Azoarcus olearius: one gene and its partner. The protein of the gene in region 2 interacts with the protein of the main gene of each other region in a pairwise test. Links are inferred from orthologs where the notes say so. Each region holds a gene or a part of one and is shown on either strand. Other genes may lie near its edges.

The links. Proteins that work in one complex are often made in the same cells at the same time.
Region 1: the proteins of dsbD (region 2) and dqs_RS20050 interact in binary tests that used the Escherichia coli proteins (3 or more experiments, as listed by UniProt). The link is inferred for Azoarcus olearius from one-to-one orthologs.

The regions. Positions count from the first base shown.
Region 1 is NZ_CP016210.1:4,381,236-4,385,653, forward strand. The notes cover bases 820-3,775. They hold dqs_RS20050 (DsbE family thiol:disulfide interchange protein), read right to left. Parts: upstream 2,617-3,775; coding sequence 2,023-2,616; downstream 820-2,022. Other genes in these bases: ccmI (c-type cytochrome biogenesis protein CcmI), read right to left, coding at 820-1,500; dqs_RS20045 (cytochrome c-type biogenesis protein), read right to left, coding at 1,497-1,949; dqs_RS20055 (heme lyase CcmF/NrfE family subunit), read right to left, coding at 2,636-3,775. Also shown: alr (alanine racemase), read left to right, coding at 1-4; dqs_RS20035 (hypothetical protein), read right to left, coding at 23-232; more of ccmI, read right to left, coding at 241-819; more of dqs_RS20055, read right to left, coding at 3,776-4,418. UniProt on the Escherichia coli protein: Involved in disulfide bond formation. Catalyzes a late, reductive step in the assembly of periplasmic c-type cytochromes, probably the reduction of disulfide bonds of the apocytochrome c to allow covalent linkage with the heme.
Region 2 is NZ_CP016210.1:360,200-364,569, forward strand. What follows is about bases 754-3,661. They hold dsbD (protein-disulfide reductase DsbD), read right to left. Parts: upstream 3,163-3,661; coding sequence 1,345-3,162; downstream 754-1,344. Other genes in these bases: dqs_RS01670 (riboflavin synthase), read right to left, coding at 754-1,286; cutA (divalent-cation tolerance protein CutA), read right to left, coding at 3,217-3,540; dqs_RS01685 (nitronate monooxygenase), read right to left, coding at 3,584-3,661. Also shown: ribBA (bifunctional 3,4-dihydroxy-2-butanone-4-phosphate synthase/GTP cyclohydrolase II), read right to left, coding at 1-675; more of dqs_RS01670, read right to left, coding at 672-753; more of dqs_RS01685, read right to left, coding at 3,662-4,370. UniProt on the Escherichia coli protein: Required to facilitate the formation of correct disulfide bonds in some periplasmic proteins and for the assembly of the periplasmic c-type cytochromes.

The DNA.
Region 1 (4,418 bases), 4.0 Mb from region 2 along the record:
GTGAAGCGCGCCGCGCGGCGCGCTAGGCGGTGCGCGCCGGCTTCGGCGTGAAACCGCGGCAGGGTTCGCCGGAGGCCGCCTCCACCTCGATGCAGGGCTTGCGCCGGCTGTGGAACCCTAGGATGCGGCAACCGTAGGGAAAGGCGGGATCGTGGGTGATGTAGTAGCCCGCGCAACCCCGGCAGTCGGCAATGCCGCCGGGGCGCTGCGGCGTGCCGGCTGCGATCGCCATCACCTGCCCTATTCGCGCACCGTGTCGATCACGAGGGCCACGCCGCCCGCGTCCGGCGCCACGCGGTCCACCCGGCCTTCCAGATCGCCGGGGCGGGCGCCCACGTCGCCGCTCTTCGAAACCCGCGCGGTCAGCGTCAGTTGGGCCGGAACCGGCCCGTCGCCCATGCGCGGGGCGTCGGCGAAGCTGAATTCGCGCGGCAACTCGCCCGCCTTGAAGCGCAGCGCCGCGAGCGGCGGGCCGCCGCCCCCGCCACGCACGAACACGAACACGGTGTCGTCCGCGCCCGCGCGTTCGCGCAGCGCCGGCGCGATCTCGAGCCGCCCGGCCAGCGTCAGGCTGCCGCCCTCCGCCGCACCGGCAGCCGCGGCGGGGGCGGCCGGAGCCGGCGCTTCGGCGAGCGGCGGCAGCCCGCCCTTGGCGCGCGCATCGTTGATGCCGGCGCGCAGCGCGCGCGCCGCTTCTTCCTGCGGCGGGATGCGCACCAGGATACGTTCCCACTGCGCCGACGCGGCGGCGTAGTCCTTGCGTTCGAAGGCCGCGGTGCCGGACAGCAGCAGCGCCTTGACGTGGTTCGGGTCGGCCTCGAGCGCGCGGCTGACGATGGCCTCTGCCGGGCCGGACACGCTGCCGTGCTGGGCTGCCACGGTGTCGGCCCAGTCGGCGAGGATGTCGGGGTTGTCGGGCACCAGCGCCACCAGCCGCTCGTAGGCCGCGGCGGCCTTGGGGAAGTCTTCCAGCACCACGTAAGAGCGCGCCAGCATCATCCAGCCTTCGACGTTGTCCGGCTCCTGCTGCAGCCGGGCTTCGAGGCCGCCGACCATCTGCGCGACCTGTTCGCGGCTGAAACCGCCCTGGCCGGCGACCCGCTGCGGGTCGAGCCCGGCCGGTTCGCCGAGGGCGAGGTAGATCGCGGTGGCAAGCACCGGCACCGCCAGCGCGAGCGCAATCGCGAGGCGCGGCGCCGGCCGGGCTTCCACCGTGGCCGCGGCGGCCTCGCCTTCCTCCAGCGCGCGCTTCTCCAGGTCGTCGCGGCTGCGGGCGTAGGTTTCGGCGTCGATCGTGCCGGCCGCGCGTTCCGCCTCCAGTTCGGCAAGCTGCTCGCGCAGCACCGTCAGCGCGCTGGCGGCCTGGCCGGCATCGGTGCTGACGTCGGCCGCGCGGCGGCGACGCTGCAGGCCCGCGCCGAACAAGGGCGGCAGCACCAGCAGCAGGGCCGCCGCGACCAGCAGGGCCGCGAGCAGCACGAAGGGCAGATAAACACTCACGAACGTTCTTCCTGTTTGGGGGTATCGGCGCCGCCCTCGAGCAGCGCGCGGGCGCGGGCATGTTCCGCGTCGCTCAGCGGCGTGGCCGCTTCCGCGGCCCGGCGCCGCAGGCGCAGGCCGAGCCAGCCGGCGCCGGCGACCAGCAGCAGCAGCGGGCCGAGCCACAACACCAGCGTGGTGGTCTTGAAGGGCGGCTCGTAGAGCACGAAGTCGCCATAGCGGGCGACGAGGTAGTCGACGATCTCGACCTCGTTACGCCCGGCGACGAACTGCTCGCGCACCTGGTTGCGCAGGTCCACCGCGAGCGGCGCATGCGATTCGGCGATCGACTGGTTCTGGCACACGAGGCAGCGCAGCTTGTGCGACAACTCCAGCACGCGCTCTTCCAGCACCGGGTCCTCGACCGCCGGACGGGCCTGCGGCGCGGCGTCCGCGGCCAGTGCCGGCATGCCGCCGGCGAGGCCGAGCAGCGCGGCGCACAGGGTCAGCGCGCGGCGGGCGCGCAACGGCAACCGCCTGGAATCAGCCCGCACGCTTCAGCTCCTCGATGCGCGGCGCGAAGATCTTCTCGACGCTTTCCGGGGTGATCGGGCCGATGTGCTTGTAGCGGATGTTGCCGCGCTGGTCGATCAGGAAGGTTTCGGGCACGCCATAGACGCCGAAGTCGATGCCGACGCGGCCGTCGATGTCGAGCACCGACAGCGCATAGGGGTCGCCGTGGGCACGCAGCCAGCCGTGCGCGCGCTCGATCGCCAGCGCCGTTTCCGCCTCCAGCGCCATGTCGCGCGCATCGATCTCGCCGTCGCCGCGCACTTCCTTGTAGTTGAGGCCGACGATGGGGGCGAGCTGGCGCTTGGCCAGATCGACCAGCACCGGGTGCTCCTGGCGGCAGGCCACGCACCACGACGCCCACACGTTGAGCAGCCACACCTGGCCGCGCATTTCCTCCAGCGCGAAGGTCTGCGCCGGCTGGTCGAGGCGGGCGAGGCGGAAGGCCGGCGCCGGCTTGTCGATGAGCGGCGACGGCACTTCACGCGGATTGAGGGTGAGGCCGAAGGCAAGAAAGCCCGCCAGCACCAGGAACAGGATCAGGGGAACGAGGAACTTCGCTTTCATCGGGATTCCAACGGCAGGTTCAGGCGGTCTGGCCGGCGGTGGCCGCCGCCGCGGCGCTGCGCTCGGCGAGCTTGCGATAACGGCGGTCGGCCGCGGCGCAGATGCCGCCCGCGACCATCAGCAGGCAGCCGGCCCAGATCCAGCTGATGAAGGGCTTGTAGTGCAGGCTGACGATCCAGCTGCCGTCCTTCAGGCCTTCGCCGAGCGAGACATAGATGTCGCGGAACAGGCCGACGTCGAGGGCGGCTTCGGTCATCGGCATCTGCTGCGCGCGATAGACGCGCTTTTCCGGCTCCAGCGTGTTGAGTTCGACGCCCCCGCGCGACATCACGATGTTGGCGCGCGCGGCATCGTAGTTGGGGCCTTCGATCTCCTGCACGCCGCGGAAGGCCAGCGTGTAGCCGGCGAACTCCGCCTGCTCGCCCGGGCGCATCTTGAGGTCCAGGTTCTGCTCGAGGCTGCCGACCAGGGTGACGCCGATGATGAACACGCCAACGCCGAGGTGCGCCAGCCACATGCCCCACCACGCCGCCGGAATGGTGGAGAGCCGCGACGATACCGCCGCGCCGGCGCGTTCGCGCAGGCGCGAGACCAGCAGCTGCAGGCTGGCCAGCACCACCCACGCGGCGAGCGCAAGGCCGAGCACGGTGCGCCAGGTGACATGGCCGATCGCGAACGCGGCGCCCACGCCGATCACCACGCTGGCGATGAAGGCCGGCGCCACGCGGCGCACCGCGGCGCCGAGGTCGTCGTTCTTCCAGCGCAGGAAGGGGCCGAACATCATCAGGATGACCACCGGCGTCATCAGCGGCACGAACACCGCCTCGAAGTACGGCGGGCCGACCGAGATCTTGCCCAGGCCGAGCGCATCGAGGAACAGCGGGTAGAGCGTGCCGAGCAGCACCGAGGCCGATACCACCGACAGCAGCACGTTGTTGCCGAGGAGCGAGGTGTCGCGCGACACCAGGCCAAAACGGCCGCCGCCCGCCAGCCGGGGGGCACGCCAGGCGTAGAGCACCAGCGACACGCCGATCACGGTGACGAGGAAGGCGAGCACGAACAGGCCGCGGCGCGGATCGGTGGCGAAGGCATGCACGCTGGTGAGCACGCCGGAACGGACCAGGAAGGTGCCGAGCAGCGACAGCGAGAACGCGCCGATCGCCAGCAGCACCGTCCAGCTGCGGAAGGCGCCGCGCTTTTCGGTGACCGCCAGCGAGTGGATCAGCGCAGTGCCGAGCAGCCAGGGCATGAAGGAGGCGTTTTCCACCGGGTCCCAGAACCACCAGCCGCCCCAGCCGAGTTCGTAATAGGCCCAGCCCGAGCCGACGGTGATGCCGGCGGTGAGGAAGACCCAGGCGATGGTGGTCCACGGCCGCGACCAGCGCGCCCACGCGGCGTCGAGCCGGCCGCTGAGCAGCGCGGCGATGGCGAAGGCGAAGGCCACCGAGAAGCCGACGTAGCCCATGTACAGCAGCGGCGGGTGGATGATCATGCCCGGGTCCTGCAGCAGCGGGTTCAGGTCGCGGCCCTCGGGCGCGCCCGGCAGCAGGCGGTCGAACGGGTTGGAGGTGACCAGCATGAAGGCGAGGAAGCCGACGCTGATGCAGCCGAGCACGCCGAGCACGCGGGCAACGAAGGCTTCCGGCAGGTGGCGCGAGAATACCGTCACCGCCACCGTCCACAGCGTCAGCGTCAGCGCCCACAGCAGCAGCGAGCCCTCGTGGCTGCCCCACACCGCGGTGATGCGGTAGGCGAGCGGCGTGGCGGTGTTGGAATGCATCGCCACGTACTGCACCGAGAAG
Region 2 (4,370 bases):
GGACAGACGGAAGCGGCCGTGCGGCGTGTCCACATCCTTTTCGGTGACCTTCTCGACCAGGTGTTCGGTGGCCGCGCGGTACTCGATCAGGTCGCGGATCGCGCCGATCTTGAGGCCGTGCTGGGCAGCGAACTCGATCAGGTCGGGCAGCCGCGCCATGGTGCCGTCGTCCTTGAGGATCTCGCAGATCACCGCGGCGGGTTCCAGTCCGGCGAGCTGGGCGAGGTCGCAGCCGGCTTCGGTGTGGCCGGCGCGGATCAGCACGCCGCCCTTCTGCGCGGTAAGCGGGAAGATGTGGCCGGGCATCACGATGTCGTCCGGCTTGGCGTGGCGGGCGACCGCCACCTGCACGGTGCGCGAGCGGTCGTGCGCCGAGATGCCGGTGGTGACGCCGGTGGCGGCTTCGATCGACGCGGTGAAGGCGGTGCCGTGCGGGGTGCGGTTGTTGCGCACCATCTGCTCCAGGCCGAGCTGGCGGCAGCGTTCGTCGGTCAGCGTCAGGCACACGAGGCCACGGCAGTGCGTGACCATGAAGTTGATCGCTTCCGGGGTGACGAATTCGGCGGCGAGGACCACATCGCCCTCGTTTTCGCGGTCTTCCTCGTCGACGAGGATGACCATCTTGCCGGCACGGATGTCGGCGATGATCTCGCTGATGGGGGAAAGTGCGCTCATGGCTTGTCCTTGGATTCTTCTTCGCGCCAGGCGAGCATGCGTTCGACGTAGCGGGCGATCAGGTCGATCTCGAGATTGACCCGGCTGCCCGCCTTGAGATGCTTGAGGTTGGTCACCGCCACGGTGTGCGGGATCAGGTTGATCGAGAAGTCCGGCCCTTCGACGCGATTGACCGTAAGGCTGACGCCGTTGACGGTGACCGAGCCCTTCTTGGCGATGTAACCGGCGATGGCGCCCGGGGCGCGGATCACCAGCTCATGGCTTTCGCCGATCGGGGCGAACTTCAGCACTTCGCCCACGCCGTCCACATGGCCGGTGACGAGGTGGCCGCCGAGGCGGTCCGACAGCTGCAGCGCCTTTTCCAGATTGACTTCGCTGCCCTCGACGTCGAGGCCGACGGTGCAGTTGAGCGTCTCGCGCGAGACGTCGAAGCGGACGCGCGGGCCATCGCGCTCGATCACGGTGAGGCAGACGCCGCTGTTGGCGATGCTGTCGCCGATCTGCACGTCGGCGAGGTCGAGGCCGGCGGTGTCTACCGTGAGCCGCAGGCCGTCGGCCAGCGGTTCGATGCGTTCAATACGGCCGCAAGCGGCCACAATGCCGGAGAACATGAAGGGACTGACGGAAAAGGGGAAAGCGGGATTGTAGGCGAAAACCGCGGTGGGTTTCCTATCGGCGCAGGGCGCTGTCGAGCACGCCGGCGAAGGCTTCGGGCTTCTGGAAGCCCACCACGCGCAGGTCGGTGCGTTCGCGGCCGGCGCCGTCGAAGAAGATGATGCCGGGCGGGCCGAACAGGCCGAAGCGCTTGAGCAGCGCCTTGTGCTCCTCGCTGTTGGCGGTCACGTCGGCCTTCAGCAGCGTCATCTGTGCCAGCCGCTGCGCCACCTGCGGATCGGGAAAGGTATAGCGCTCCATTTCCTTGCACGACACGCACCAGTCGGCATAGAAGTCGAGCATCACCGGGCGCTCGGCGGCGGCGAGGCGGCTTTCCAGCTCGGCCAGCGAGCCGACGCGCTCGAAGCGCACCGTCTCGGCGGCCGGCGAGGCCTCGGCGCGCAGCACCGCGAGCGGCTGCAGCGGATCGCGCGAACCTGCAAGCGCGCCCACCAGCATCGCCGCGCCACCGATGGCCAGCACCACGCCCACGCCCTTCCAGAAGCGCTGCCAGCCATGCGCGTGCGGCGGAAGCGGGTCGAGCGCGTGCAGGAAGATGCCGGAGAACAGCAGCAGCGCCGCCCACGCCAGCATGCCGGCAAGCGGCGGCAGCACCGGCATCAGCAGCCAGATCGCAACGCCGAGCAGGATCACGCCGAACGCCTTCTTGACCCCGTCCATCCACGGTCCGACCTTGGGCAGCACCGAGCGCGTGGCCATGCCCACCGCCAGCAGCGGGGCGCCCAGCCCCAGGCCCATCGCGAACAGCGCGCCGCCGCCCAGCGCGGCATCGCCGCTGCGGGCGATGTAGAGCAGCGCCCCCGCCAGCGGCGCGGCGAGGCAGGGGCCGACGATCAGCGCCGACAGCGCGCCCATCGCGGCGACGCCGCCCAAATGGCCACCCTTGTTGTGGCTGGCGGTGTCGGCAATGCGGCTTTGCAGCGCGCTCGGCAGTTGCAGTTCGTAGAAGCCGAACATCGACAGCGCCAGCGCCACGAACACCAGCGCGAAGGCGGACAGCACCCACACGTTCTGCAGCGCCGCCACCAGCAGCGTGCCCGAGAGCCCGGCGCCGACCCCGGCCAGCGCATAGGTGACCGCCATCCCCAGCACGTAGGCGAGCGATAGCGCAAAGGTGCGGGTGCGCGACAGATGCTGGCCGCCACCGCCGACGATGATGCCGGACAGGATCGGGATCATCGGGAAATGGCAGGGCGTGAATGCGAGCAGCAGGCCGAAGCCGAAGAAGCTCGCCAGCACCAGCGGCACGCTGGCGTCGCGCAGCAGACCGGCGATGCGGCCGCTTTCATCGAGCGAGACCGCGGCCGGCGGCGCCACGGCGTCGGAGGCCAGCACGTCGCCGCGCGCGAGCGCGCCGTCGAGCAGGCTGGCGCCGGCGGCCGGTGAGGCCGCGACCAGCGCGACGCGCGCCTGCTGCGGCAGCGGCGGGTAGCAGACGCCGCCGTCCCAGCAGCCCTGACTGCTGACCGTCAGCTCGATCGCATCGACCCCGGCGGGGGCGGCGACCGGCACCAGCATACGCAAGGTGCCGCGGTAGGTTTCCACCTCGCCGAAGAACTCGTCGTGCTTGAGCTTGCCCGGCGGACGCTGGACCTCGCCCAGCGTCACCCCTGCGGGCTGGGCAGAGAAGCGGAACTTGCTGCCGTACAGGTAGTAGTCCTTGGCGATCTCGAACACCACCTCCACCGTTTGCGCGTCGAGCGCGCGCGCCTGCATCGCAAATGCCTTTTCCGGCTCGATCGGCTCGCTGGCGCGTGCGGGGTGGGCGAGGAGGCAGGCGAGGATGGCGAGCAGGGCGAACAGGCGGTGGATCACGGAGGGACGGTCCGGGTTGGGGGCTGAAGGGAGGCGGGCGGCGGGGCGGCATCAGCCCGGCGCGGTCTCCGTGCTCACCCAGTCGAGATAGCCCGGCAGGCCGCGCTGCACAGGGACCGCGACGATCTCGGGAAGTTCGTACGGGTGTTCGGCAAGGATGGCGGTTTCCAGCGCCGCGTAGCGCGCGGCGCTGGTCTTGATCAGCAGCGGAACTTCGGTGGCGGTTTCCACCCGGCCCTGCCAGCGATAGACCGAGGCGCAGGGCGCGAGGATGTTCACGCAGGCGGCAAGGCGCTCTTCCACCAGCCGCGCGCCGAGCGCCGCGGCGGAGTCGGCGTCCGGCAGGGTGGTGAGGACGAGGAGGATTTCGCTCATGGCAGGCTCCCGTGTCGGCAGACCGCCCGCGCCGCCGCGGCGCTCAGTCGGGCAGGGCGATCCGGTCGTCGGTGCTGAACTGGTAGTCGTGGAAGACGTGTTCCGCACTCAGCACGCGATAGGTGCCGTCTTCGTTGCGCCGCGTGGTGTCCTTCAGCCGGTAGGTGTACTGGCCGCAGGTCCAGCACTCGAAATTGCGCATGTGGGTGCACAGACAGGTCTTGTCCCACACCTTCACCTTGCGCGCTTCGGGGTGCGCCGCCACCTCGCGATTGTAGGCGTCGATGTACTGGCAGTTGCCCGAGGCATCGAGCAGATAGCCGTAGGCCTCGCAGTTCGGGCGGATGCCGTCGCCGATCGCCGGGCTGTTCTTCAGCATCCGCATCGGATAGCCGGTGGGCGAAATCTGGTTGACCTCGATGTCGTCCTCACCCGCCTTGAAGTACTCCTGCTGCACATCTTCCGGCAGCCCGCACTCTTGCGTGACCGTGAAGCGGGTGGCCACCTGCACCGCACCCGCGCCCATTTCGAGGAAGCGCACCGCGTCGCTGCCGGTGAAGATGCCACCGGCCGGGATCAACGGGATGTCGAGCTGCTCGGCGTGCAGCCAGTCGCGGATCTCGGCGACGATGGTGGCGAGGTCGTACTTGGCCCAGTCCATGCCGAAACCGAGGTGGCCGCCGGCGAGCGGGCCTTCCACCACCACGTAGTCCGGCAGTCGCCCGGTGCGGCCGTTCTTCTTCAGGAACAGCTGCAGCGCGCGCAGCGACGAGACGATGATGCCGAGCTTGACGTCATTGAAGCGCGGGTGGTCCTGGATCAGCGCGAAC